DNA from 2 places in the Variovorax sp. 01N425 genome. Region 2 is predicted to be linked to the other one. Evidence: predicted binding sites of a transcription regulator. Region 2 holds the regulator's gene; the other holds the start of a gene.
The links. Region 2 encodes sigma-54, which starts transcription at its own class of promoters, with help from an activator protein. Its sites were predicted from a motif close to TGGCANGNAANCTGCTTT; they were not measured.

Region 1 (5,562 bases), on a different contig from region 2:
GGGTTCAGCGAGGCCATCGCCCCCTGGAAGAAGCCCTTCATCTCGGCGGAAGCCTTCTCCAGGTTGGCCTTGTCGAGCCAGAAGTCGGCGTCTTCCTGCCCGGCGTGGATGGTGGCGTTGGGGAACACCAGCTTGCCGTCCTGCACCAGGCCGCCGACATGGTCGCCGTGCATATGGGTGATGAGCACGTCGTCGACTTGCTCGGGCTGATAGCCCGCGGCCTTGAGATTGGCCTGCAGGCTGCCGAGCGTGGGGCCGAACAGGCCGCCGGCACCCGTGTCGACCAGCACCAGCTTGCTGCCGGTGTTGATGAGATAGGCGTTCACCGAGGTGGGCACGGTGTCCTTCTCGAAGCCGCGATCGAGCAGCTTGCCGATCTGTGCCTGCGTGGTATTGGTGAGCAGCTTCTTGGGCTCGAGGTCGATGGTGCCGTCGAACAACGCCGTCACCTCGAAGTCGCCGAGCATCGTGCGGTAGAAGCCCGGCGCCTGGGTCTTGACCTGCGGAGCGCCGGCCTGCGCCGTGGAAGAAAACGAAAGCATCAGCAGGCTGCCGGCCAGTGCGGCGACGCCGCGGCGCAGCCAGCGAGCGGGTGTTGTTGTTGTCATGGGGTCTACTCCTCGGCGGTTGTAAGGGGCGCCGAGAATAGCCCAGGCAGGCCGGTCCTGCAGGAACCCGGCCTACCAGTTCACCTCACGCTCCGGCGTCGCCGAGATGTGGTGGATCGACAGGTCGGCGCCGTCGTATTCCTCTTCCTGCGTGAGCCGCAGCCCCATCGTCGCCTTGAGCGCGCCGTACACCGCCGCTCCGGCCAGCGCCGCCCACGCCACGCCCATCAAGGTGCCGATGAGCTGCGCCCAGACGCTCACGCCGCCGATGCCGCCGAGCGCCTGGGTGCCGAAGATGCCGGCCGCGATGCCGCCCCAGGTGCCGCACAGGCCGTGCAGCGGCCAGACGCCGAGCACGTCGTCGATCTTCCATTTGTTCTGCGTGAGCGTGAACATCACCACGAAGATGGCCCCGGCCACGCCGCCCACCACCAGCGCGCCCAGCGGATGCATCAGGTCGGACCCCGCGCACACGGCCACGAGACCGGCGAGCGGGCCGTTGTAGACAAAGCCGGGGTCGTTCTTGCCCAGCGCCAGCGCAACCAGCGTGCCGCCGACCATTGCCATGAGCGAGTTGACGGCCACCAGGCCGGAGATCTTGTCGATGCTCTGCGCGCTCATGACGTTGAAGCCGAACCAGCCGACGCACAGCACCCAGGCCCCCAGCGCCAGAAAAGGAATGTTCGACGGCGGATGCGCGCTCAGCGAGCCGTCGCCGCGGTAGCGGTTGCGGCGCGCGCCCAGCAGCAGCACGGCCGGCAAGGCGAGCCAGCCGCCCACCGCGTGCACCACCACCGAGCCGGCAAAGTCATGGAACTCGCTGCCCGTGGCCGAAGCGATCCAGGCCTGGATGCCGAAGGCCTTGTTCCAGGCAATGCCCTCGTACAGCGGATAGACGAAGCCGACGATGACCGCGGTAGCGATCAGTTGCGGCCAGAACTTGGCACGTTCGGCAATCCCGCCCGAGATGATCGCCGGAATGGCCGCCGCGAAGGTGAGCAGGAAGAAGAACTTCACGAGTTCGTAGCCGCTTTTTGCTGCGAGCTCGGTGGCGCCCACGAAGAAGTGGGTGCCGTAGGCCACGCCATAGCCCACCAGAAAGTACACGATGGTCGAGACCGAGAAGTCGACCAGGATCTTAACCAGCGCATTGACCTGGTTCTTCTTGCGCACGGTGCCCAGTTCCAGGAAGGCGAAACCGGCATGCATGGCCAGCACCATGATCGCGCCGAGAAGAATGAACAGCGCGTCTGCGCCCTGTTTGAGTGCGTCCATTGGAGCTTCTTGCAGTTTTTGGTTTGAATTGGTGCGTGCACCCGAATTGCTCGGGGCAGCGCCGCAAGAAAGCAAAAATGGTGCCTGAAGGCTCTCTAGTGGTGCGTCACGGAGGGAAATGAGCCTTCTCAGTGCAGAGCCGCACCGGAACAGGACGGATCGACGCACCGCCCGGGTCAGCTTGCCCCGGCGCGCAAGGCCTCGCGATAGCGCCGGCTGCAGGGCACCGTGCTGCCGTCGTGCATGTGCAGCCGGGCATCGCCGCCGTCGAGCGGCTCGATTTCCTTGATGCGGCCGAGGTTGACGGCGTGGCTTCGGTGCACGCGCACGAAATGGGCGGGGTCGAGCTGCGCCAGAAAATCGGTGAGCGTGGCGCGCAGCAGGTAGTCGTGGCCGTTGACGTGCAGGCCGACGTAGTTGCCTTCGGCCTGGAGCCAGTCGATGTCGCTCGCGGCAATGAGGAACTCGCGCCGCAGCTTGCGCACCAGGAAGCGCTCGGGGCGCGCGGGCGGCGCGGCAGCCCGATGGGCTTCGGCGGGCTCGGCCGGCGCTGCCGCCGCCGCCTCGGGCGGGTCGAGCACGCGCGCCTCGCCCTGCAGCCGCAGCATGAACACGCCGTACACCCAGATGCCGAACACCATAGACAGGTAGGCGCGCACGTCCTTCAGGTATTCGTAGCCCCAGCGCCCGGTCCAGCCCGCGAAGTCGTAGCGCTCGCCAACCGCCGCGTAGACCATCGCGCGCAGCGCGAACATCGCCGCCACGTGCACCACGCTGAAGACCACGCTGGCGGCCAGGTGCCAGCCCAGGTAGCGCAGCAGGTGGGTGCGTGCGAGCGGCGACAGCCGGTGCTGGATGGCCACCACCGCCGGCACCAGCGCCAGCAGCACGAGGTGGCTCGACACCTCCCAGGTGACGATTTCCCAGGCGGCGCGCGGCACGGCGCGGTCGCGCGCGTCGACCAGCGCGACGGTGGTGTTGAACACCGCCTGCAGCGCCATGAAGACGATCCAGAAGCCCACTTCCACGCGGCGGCGGATGGGTTCGTAGCGCTCGTACAGGTTCTTCCGGGAATCTGCCATGCCCGGGATTCTCGCGATCCCCGCACCGGGCGGGCGAATTTCGTCCCTGCAGGGCACCGCTCGTCACAAAAGGCCCGCGATCCGTCCCGCGGGCAGGCCGTGCGCCGCGGATGGACGCAACCATCGGCCGATGAGCACAACCGCATCCACCCTGCCCGACCGGCGGCACGACATCGACGCGCTGCGCGCGCTGGCCTTCCTGCTGGTCATCCTGTACCACGTGGCGATGTACTACGTGGCCGACTGGCCCTGGCACCTCAAGAGCCCGCATGCCGCCGAATGGCTGCAGTGGCCGATGCGCATGCTCAACCTCTGGCGCATGGACCTGGTGTTCCTGGTCTCGGGCGTGTCGCTGGGCTTCCTGAGCCGCAGCCAAGGCACCTGGAGCCTGCTGCGCAGCCGCGGCGTGCGGCTGATGCTGCCGCTGGCCTTCGGCATGGCGGTGGTCGTGCCCTACCAGGCCTATGCCCAGGGCGTGGCCAGCGGCTTGGTGGCGCCGGGCTTCGGTGCCTTCCTGCTGCGCTATCTTTCGATGGGCGATCCGTGGCCGAAGGCGGCCTTCGACGGCGCGGAGTTCGGCATCACCTGGAACCACCTCTGGTACCTGCCCTACCTGTTCAGCTACACGGCGCTCATCGCGCTCACGCTGCCGCTGTGGCGGTCACCCGCCGGCCAGTGGATGCGCCGCCGATTCAACGGGCTGCGCGGCTGGAAGCTGCTGCTCCTGCCGGCGCTTCCGCTGCTGGTCTGGACGATGCTGCTGGCGCGGCACTTTCCGCCCACGCACAACCTGGTCCGCGACTTTCACCTGCACAGCATCTACTTCACCGTGTTCCTCTACGGCTACTGGATGGGCGTGGACACGGGCGTGTGGCGCGAACTGGAACGCCTGCGGTGGGTGTCGCTGGCGCTGGCCGCGGCGGCGATCACCGCCTTCATCGTGCTGCGGCTCGGCGTCAAGGGCCCGCCCTCCGGCGTACCGATGGACGCCCTGCGCATGCTCTACCTGTGGCTGGCGGTCGCCACCATCCTGGGCCACGGCCACCGCCACCTGAACCGTCCGTGGCCCTGGCTGCGCTGGGCCAACGAGTCGGTGTACCCGTGGTACGTGCTGCACCAGACGCTGATCATCGCGGGCGTTGCGCTGCTGGCTCCGCTCGCGCTGGGGCCGGTGCTGGAGCCGGCCTTGCTGGTCGCGCTGACCATCGTGGGCTGCTGGCTGCTCAACGACGGGCTGATCCGCCGCTTCAACGGGCTGCGGCCGCTGTTCGGCCTCAAGCGCCGGCGCGCCAGCGCCAAGACCGCAGTCACTTTGCGGGCGGAGGCGCTTCCACCGGAACCAGGATGGCAGTCCCCGTCGCCACGAGCTTGAGGCTGTCGCCATCGCCCTGGCCATAGAGCTCGGCGGTGGTGAACACCTGCTTGCGCCCCGCCTTCACCACCTTGCCGCGCGCGATGAAGGCACGGCCCAGCGCGGGCGACAGGCAATTCACCGAGAAGTGCGAGGCGAGTACGCGGCCCGCCACCGTGGCGGCCGCGAAGCCGCAGGCGGTGTCGAGCATGGCGCCGATCAACCCGGCATGCAGGAAGCCGGCGTACTGGCCCATGTCTTCCTCGCGCCATTGCATGCGCAATTCGGCTTCGCCGTCGGCGGCGCGCGTGACCTCGAAGCCGGCCCAGCGGTTGAAGGCAGCGGTCTTGTTGATGGCCTGGATGGTGTCGAGCATGGAAGGTCTCCTTGGAGCGGAAATGCACGGGCGATGCGCACGAGCCACTCTACGAAGCGCAGCCGCCATGCCTCGTCGCGCGCGCGACCGGCCGCGGCGCCGCGGTTGCGTTGGCGACAGCAACGCCCGCCTCAAAAAACTTCGCGATGGCTTAACCCCGTTGGACGAGCCCGGCCGTATGAGTGGAGACAAGCCATCCATCCACTTCCGAAGGTTCTCCATGCAAGCACCCTCCTCCGCCTTCTTTCTTCTCCGTGCCACCTTCGCCGCCACTGCCTGGCTGGCGGCAAGCGCCGGCGCCCATGCGCAAGCCGCAGCCGACAACTCGCGCATCACCCAGGTCAAGGTCTATCCCGGCAGCGCCACGGTGGAGCGCGTCGCGCGGGTGGCGGCCGGCAGCCGGTCGGTCACCTTCGCCTGCCTGCCCGCGGGCCTCGACGTGCAGAGCCTGCAGGTGTCGGCCGGCGCATCGGTGCGCGTGGGCGAGGCCTCGGTGCTCAGCGAGGCGCGCGAACTGTCGCCCCGCTGCGCCACCAGCGCGCTCGACGGCCGCATCCGCGAACTGGAAGACCAGAAGGCCGCCCTGCAGGCCGAGACCGATGCGCTGGGCATGGTGACGGGCTACCTCAAAGGCCTCTCGGGCGGCAGCGGCGAATCGGCCCAGGGCGCCCGCGCGCCGATGGATGCACGCAACCTCGCGGCCATGGCCGAGGCGATGCGCCGCACCGGGCAGGACTCATTGCTCAAGCAGCACCAGATCCAGCGCAGGCAGGCCGACATCGACCGGCAGCTCAATCCGCTGCTGGCCGAACGCAAGCGCTCGCAAGGCCACGGCGCACAGGTGATGGCCGTGACCGTGACGCTGGCCGC
Region 2 (5,562 bases):
CCGAGGCGCAGCGCGCCAAGCTGTCGCTGATGGGTGTCGAGGCCCGGGTCACCGAGCGCGAGCAGGCCGGCCGCACGGTCTACCGGGTGCGCGCGGGCCCGTTCAACAAGAAGGACGAGGCCGATCGCCTGAAGGAGCGGCTCGACAGCGGCGGCCTCGAATCGGCGCTCGTGCGCGTGCAGCGCTGAGCCTGCCGGCAGGCGCCGCGGATATTCTTTAAGCTTCGCCGCGCGGCATGGGCCGCCGCCAGGATTGTCCTGGGCATGCCGCACGCGGGAACTCCGCGCGGCGCGCCGGCTCAGTCTGCCGTACCCAACAGGAGAACTCTTTCAATGAAACGTCGTGACTTTTCGCTGGCCGCCACCTCGCTGGGCCTGCTTTCGCTGGCTGGCAACACCGCACACGCCCAGGCGCGCGCGCCCAAGGCCGGCACCGAGTACCTGGTGCTCGACAAGCGCGTGCCGGTCGACGCGCCGGCGGGCAAGGTCGAGGTGATCGAGTTCTTCTCGTACAACTGCCCGCACTGCAACGACTTCGAGCCGCAGCTGGAAGCCTGGCTCAAGACGGTGCCCAAGGAAGTGGCGTTCCGCCGCGTGCCCGTGCCCTTCGTGGGCAACGACGTCGAGGCCAAGCAGCGCCTGTACTACGCGCTCGAAGCCATGGGCAAGGTCGATGAATTCCAGCCCAAGGTCTTCGACGCCATCCACAAGCAGCGCCAGAACGTGAACGGCGATGCCAACATCATTGCCTGGGCCGGGGCCAACGGCCTGGACGGCGCCAAGTTCAAGGAAGTCTTCACCTCCTTCGGCGTGGCCAGCAAGGCCAAGCGCGCCGCGCAGCTGACCGACGCCTACAAGGTGGCCGGCGTGCCGGCGCTGGCAGTGAACGGGCGCTGGTACGTGGACGGCGAACTGGCCGGCAACATGACCAAGGCGCTGCAGGTTACCAACTACCTGATCGGCGAAGCGAAAAAGGGCTAACCCCCAGGCTGCGCGGCACTTCGTGTCCGCTGCGCCCACCCCCCTTGCAGGGGCGGCACCTGCGGCCCGGCGAAGCCGGTTCCGCGGTGTCTCCCGATGGGGACACCGGCCCGCTTCGGCGGGCCTTTTTCATCGGCGTTGGTGGCTGGTGCTGATCCGCCGCATACAATGGTTCAGAGCAAGTTTCGTGCCTCTATGACATTGCCCTCCTATCCCCACACCACCCCCTTCGTTCGCCGAATCCGCCGCCTGGCCGCCGGCGCGCTGCTGCTGGCCGGCCTGGCCTCGGGCGCGCTGGCCGAGACCGCCGACCGCAGCAAGCCGATGAACATCGAATCCGATGCAATGCGCTACGACGACCTCAAGCAGACGAGCGTGTTCACGGGCAACGTGCTGGTCACCAAGGGCACGATCATCATCCGCGGCGCGCGCATCGACGTGCGCCAGGACGCCGAGGGCTACCAGTACGGCGTGGTCACGGCGGCGCCCGGCAAAAGGGCCTACTACAAGCAGAAGCGCAATGCGCCCGACGAGTGGATCGAGGGCGAATCCGAGGTCATCGAATACGACAGCCGCGCCGACAACGTCAAGTTCATCCGCAATGCCGTCATGCGCCGGCTGATCGGCGCCACGCCCAACGACGAGAGCACCGGCGCGCTCATCGTCTACGACCAGAGCAACGACACCTACACGGTCAACGGTTCCACCGTGCCGCCCAACACGGGCGTGAACGCACCCCCAGGCGGACGCGTGCGGACCATCCTCACGCCCAAGAGCGCCACCGCGCCGGCGCCCGGGGCCTCGGCGCCCGCCGGCGGACGGGCCGCGCCGGCGGCGGCCGCGCCCCAGCCGGCACCCGGTGCCGGCCTGCGCTCGACCACCACGCTGGGCGGCGACGGGGAAAGGCGCAAGTGATCGAAGCCGCTGGAACCCAGAACGCCGACGGCACGCCGGGCAGCCGCCTGGTGGTGCGCGGCCTGCAGAAGAGCTACGGCAGCCGCAAGGTCGTGCGGGACGTCTCGCTCGACGTGCAAAAGGGCGAAGTCGTCGGGCTGCTCGGCCCCAACGGCGCCGGCAAGACCACCTCGTTCTACATGATCGTGGGGCTGGTGCGGGCCGATGCGGGCGAGATCACCATCGACGGCGAGCCCATCGCCCACATGCCGATCCACCGGCGCGCGCGCATGGGCCTGAGCTACCTGCCGCAGGAAGCCTCCATCTTCCGCAAGCTCACGGTCGAGGAAAACGTGCGCGCCGTGCTCGAGCTCCAGCGCGAACCCGACGCCAGCGGCAAGCCCGCGCCCTTGACCAGGCAGCGCATCGAGGAGCGCCTCTCGGGCCTTTTGGCCGACCTGCGGGTGGACCATCTTCGCGATTCGCCCGCGCTCGCGCTCTCGGGCGGCGAACGGCGCCGGGTCGAGATCGCCCGCGCGCTGGCCACGCAGCCGCGCTTCATCCTGCTGGACGAGCCCTTTGCCGGCATCGACCCGATCGCGGTGATCGAGATCCAGCGGATCATCAGCTTCCTGAAGGAGCGCGGCATCGGCGTGCTCATCACCGACCACAACGTGCGTGAGACGCTGGGCATCTGCGATCACGCGTTCATCATCAGCGACGGGCATGTGCTGGCACAAGGCACACCCTCGGAGATCGTCGACAACGCCGAAGTACGCAGGGTGTACCTCGGCGAGCACTTCCGGATGTAAGGGAGGAGTCGGTCTCCATGAAGCAAGGGCTGTCCCTTCGCGTTTCGCAGCACCTGGCGCTCACGCCCCAGCTGCAGCAGTCGATCCGGCTGCTGCAGCTGTCCACGCTCGAACTGAGCCAGGAAGTGGAGCAGATGCTGGACGAGAACCCGTTCCTCGAACGCACCGCGGAAGAAGCCGCGCGCGAGGAATTCGGGCTCGACGCCATCGACACGCCGGTGCCGCGCGACGAGGCCGGTGAAGCCGCCGAGGGCGAATTCAGCTCGGCCCCGGCCAGCAGCACGACCAGCACTTCGAGCGAAACCGCCTCCACGGCCGAGTCCGAGGTTCCTGCCGCCGACGCCACCGAGCGCGAGCCCGACTGGGAAGGCGACGGCACCGTCGACATGGCGCCCGACGACAGCGAATGGGGCAGCGATGCCCCCGCGCGCCAGAACAACCTGGGCGACGACGAGCGCGCCGACGCCACCGAACTCGCGCGCAGCCAGGAGTCGCTGCAGTCCTTCCTGCACCGGCAGGCGCTGAGCCTGCGGCTCAACGAGAACGACAGCGCCGCGCTGCGCTTCCTGATCGAATCGCTCAACGACGACGGCTATCTCGAAGACTCCTTGCCGGCGCTGGCCTCGGGCCTCGCGGGCGACGACAACGACCAGTTCGACGAGCTGGTGCACCACTTCCAGGTGGCGCTCGGCCTGCTGCAGAGCCTGGAGCCGGCCGGCGTCGGCGCGCGCGACCTGGGCGAATGCCTTTGCATCCAGCTGCGCGCACTCGCGAGCGAAAGCGAGACCGAGGAACAGGCGCTGGTGCGCAAGACCGCCATCGCCATCTGCAAGCAGCCGATGGAGCTGCTCGCGCGGCGCGACTTCAAGCGCCTGGCCACGCTCACGCGCACCAACGAAGAGCTGGTGCGCTCGGCGCTGCAGGTCATCTCGCGCCTGGAGCCCAAGCCGGGCCGCCGTTTTGTCGACGTCGAGCGCAACATCGTCATTCCCGACGTGATCGTCACCAAGGTCGGCCGCGGCACCAATGCCAAGTTCCGCGTCATGCTCAATCCCGAGGTGATGCCGCGGCTGCGCGTGCACGACATCTATGCCGGCGCGCTCAAGTCGCACAAGGGCGAGGGCAGCCAGGCGCTGTCGCAGCGGCTGCAGGAGGCGCGCTGGTTCATCAAGAACATCCAGCAGCGCTTCGACACCATCCTGCGCGTGAGCAACGCCATCGTCGAGCGGCAGAAGAGCTTCTTCGTGCACGGCGAGCTCGCGATGCGGCCCCTGGTGCTGCGCGAGATTGCCGACGAACTGGGCCTGCACGAATCGACCATCTCGCGCGTGACCACGGCCAAGTACATGTCCACGCCTTTCGGCACGGTCGAGCTCAAGTACTTCTTCGGCTCGGCGCTGGGCACCGAGACCGGCGGCAATGCGTCGAGCACCGCGGTGCGCGCGCTGATCAAGCAGTTCGTGAGCTCCGAGAGCATCAAGAAGCCGCTGTCCGACAGCCAGATCTCCGAGATGCTCAAGGAGCAGGGCATCGAGTGCGCGCGCCGCACCGTGGCCAAGTACCGCGAGGCCCTGCGCATCGCGCCCGCCAACCTCCGCAAGGCGCTGTAGAAAGCCGCCGATGGCCCGTCGCCTGCTGTCGCGCTGTGGGCAATGGGTCTTCGCCATGGCGGCGGTGCTGCTGTTCGCCGGCTGCGCCACCCTGCCCGACGAGGCGCCGCGCCCGGCCACCCGGGCCATGGCCGCCTCGGCCGACACCGCGCTCGGCAAGATCGCGCAGGCCTCGCAGCCCGACCCCGACCTGAGCGGCTTCCGCCTGATGCCGGGCGGCGACTTTGCCTTCGACACCCGCATCCAGCTCGCGCGGCGCGCCCAGCGCACGCTCGACGTGCAGTACTACCAGATCGAGAACGACGAGACCGGCCGCTACCTGCTGCGCACGCTGCGCGATGCGGCCCGGCGCGGCGTGCGCGTGCGGCTCCTGATGGACGATCTCTACACCTCGGGCGAGGACGAGCTGCTGCTCGGCCTGGCCGCCACGCCGAATGTCGAGCTGCGCCTGTTCAATCCCTTTCCGGCCGGGCGCGGCAGCCTGCTCAGGCGCTTCACCGCCTCGCTGTTCGACTTCAGCCGCGTCAACCGGCGCATGCACAACAAGCTCTTCATCGCCGATGGCGCGATGGCGGTGGCGGGCGGGCGCAACATCGGCAACCAGTATTTCAGGCGCACGGCGGGCGAGAATTTTCTCGATCTCGACACCTTCGTCGCCGGCGCGCTGATTCCGCGCCTGGGCGCGCTGTTCGACCAGTACTGGAACAGCGTCTATGTGCGGCCGGTCCAGTCGGTGGTGGCGAGCGCGCTGACACGTGACGAGCTGCAGAAGCGCTTCGACACCGCCACCGGCCCGGACACCACGCCGCCGCCGCCCCGGCCCGCGCCCAACGACCTGCTCGGCTACAGCCCAATCGCCGAAGACCTGGATGCCGGCAAGCTCGACCTGATCTGGACGCTGGCCGAGGCGTATGCCGATTCGCCCGAGCGCGTGATCGGAAAGACCGCCTCGTACGGCGGCGTGCCGCTGCTCGACGTCGACAGCGTGCGCTACAACGTGGTCGAGCAGATGCGCCGCGCGCGCTCCGAGGTGACCATCGTCTCGCCCTACCTGATTCCGGGCAAGGCGGGGCTCGAAGTGATGCGCGAGATCCGCCGGCGCAACGTGAAGATCAGCATCGTCACCAATTCCTTCGCCGCCACCGACGAGCCGCTGGTCCACACGGCCTACCGCCGCTACCGGCCCGAGATGCTCGAGCTCGGCGCCGAGCTGTACGAACTGAGCACCACGCGCACGCGTCGCAGCGTGCGGCTCGGCCTGTTCGG

Region 1: the regulator sigma-54 is predicted to act here: its motif matches at 1,952-1,969, upstream of AC1DSC_RS19680 (ammonium transporter).

What each region holds. Positions count from the first base shown of each region.
Region 1 covers NZ_JBFTRJ010000010.1:203,667-209,228, reverse strand. The annotation lists gene AC1DSC_RS19685 (MBL fold metallo-hydrolase) at 1-608, opposite strand, end outside; gene AC1DSC_RS19680 (ammonium transporter) at 681-1,883, opposite strand; gene AC1DSC_RS19675 (LytTR family DNA-binding domain-containing protein) at 2,060-2,965, opposite strand; gene AC1DSC_RS19670 (acyltransferase family protein) at 3,096-4,337, shown strand; gene AC1DSC_RS19665 (PaaI family thioesterase) at 4,273-4,692, opposite strand; gene AC1DSC_RS19660 (DUF4139 domain-containing protein) at 4,913-5,562, shown strand, end outside.
Region 2 covers NZ_JBFTRJ010000014.1:126,123-131,684, reverse strand. The annotation lists gene AC1DSC_RS24075 (SPOR domain-containing protein) at 1-188, shown strand, start outside; gene AC1DSC_RS24070 (thiol:disulfide interchange protein DsbA/DsbL) at 333-980, shown strand; gene lptA (lipopolysaccharide transport periplasmic protein LptA) at 1,176-1,895, shown strand; gene lptB (LPS export ABC transporter ATP-binding protein) at 1,892-2,686, shown strand; gene AC1DSC_RS24055 (RNA polymerase factor sigma-54) at 2,704-4,296, shown strand; gene AC1DSC_RS24050 (phospholipase D family protein) at 4,307-5,562, shown strand, end outside.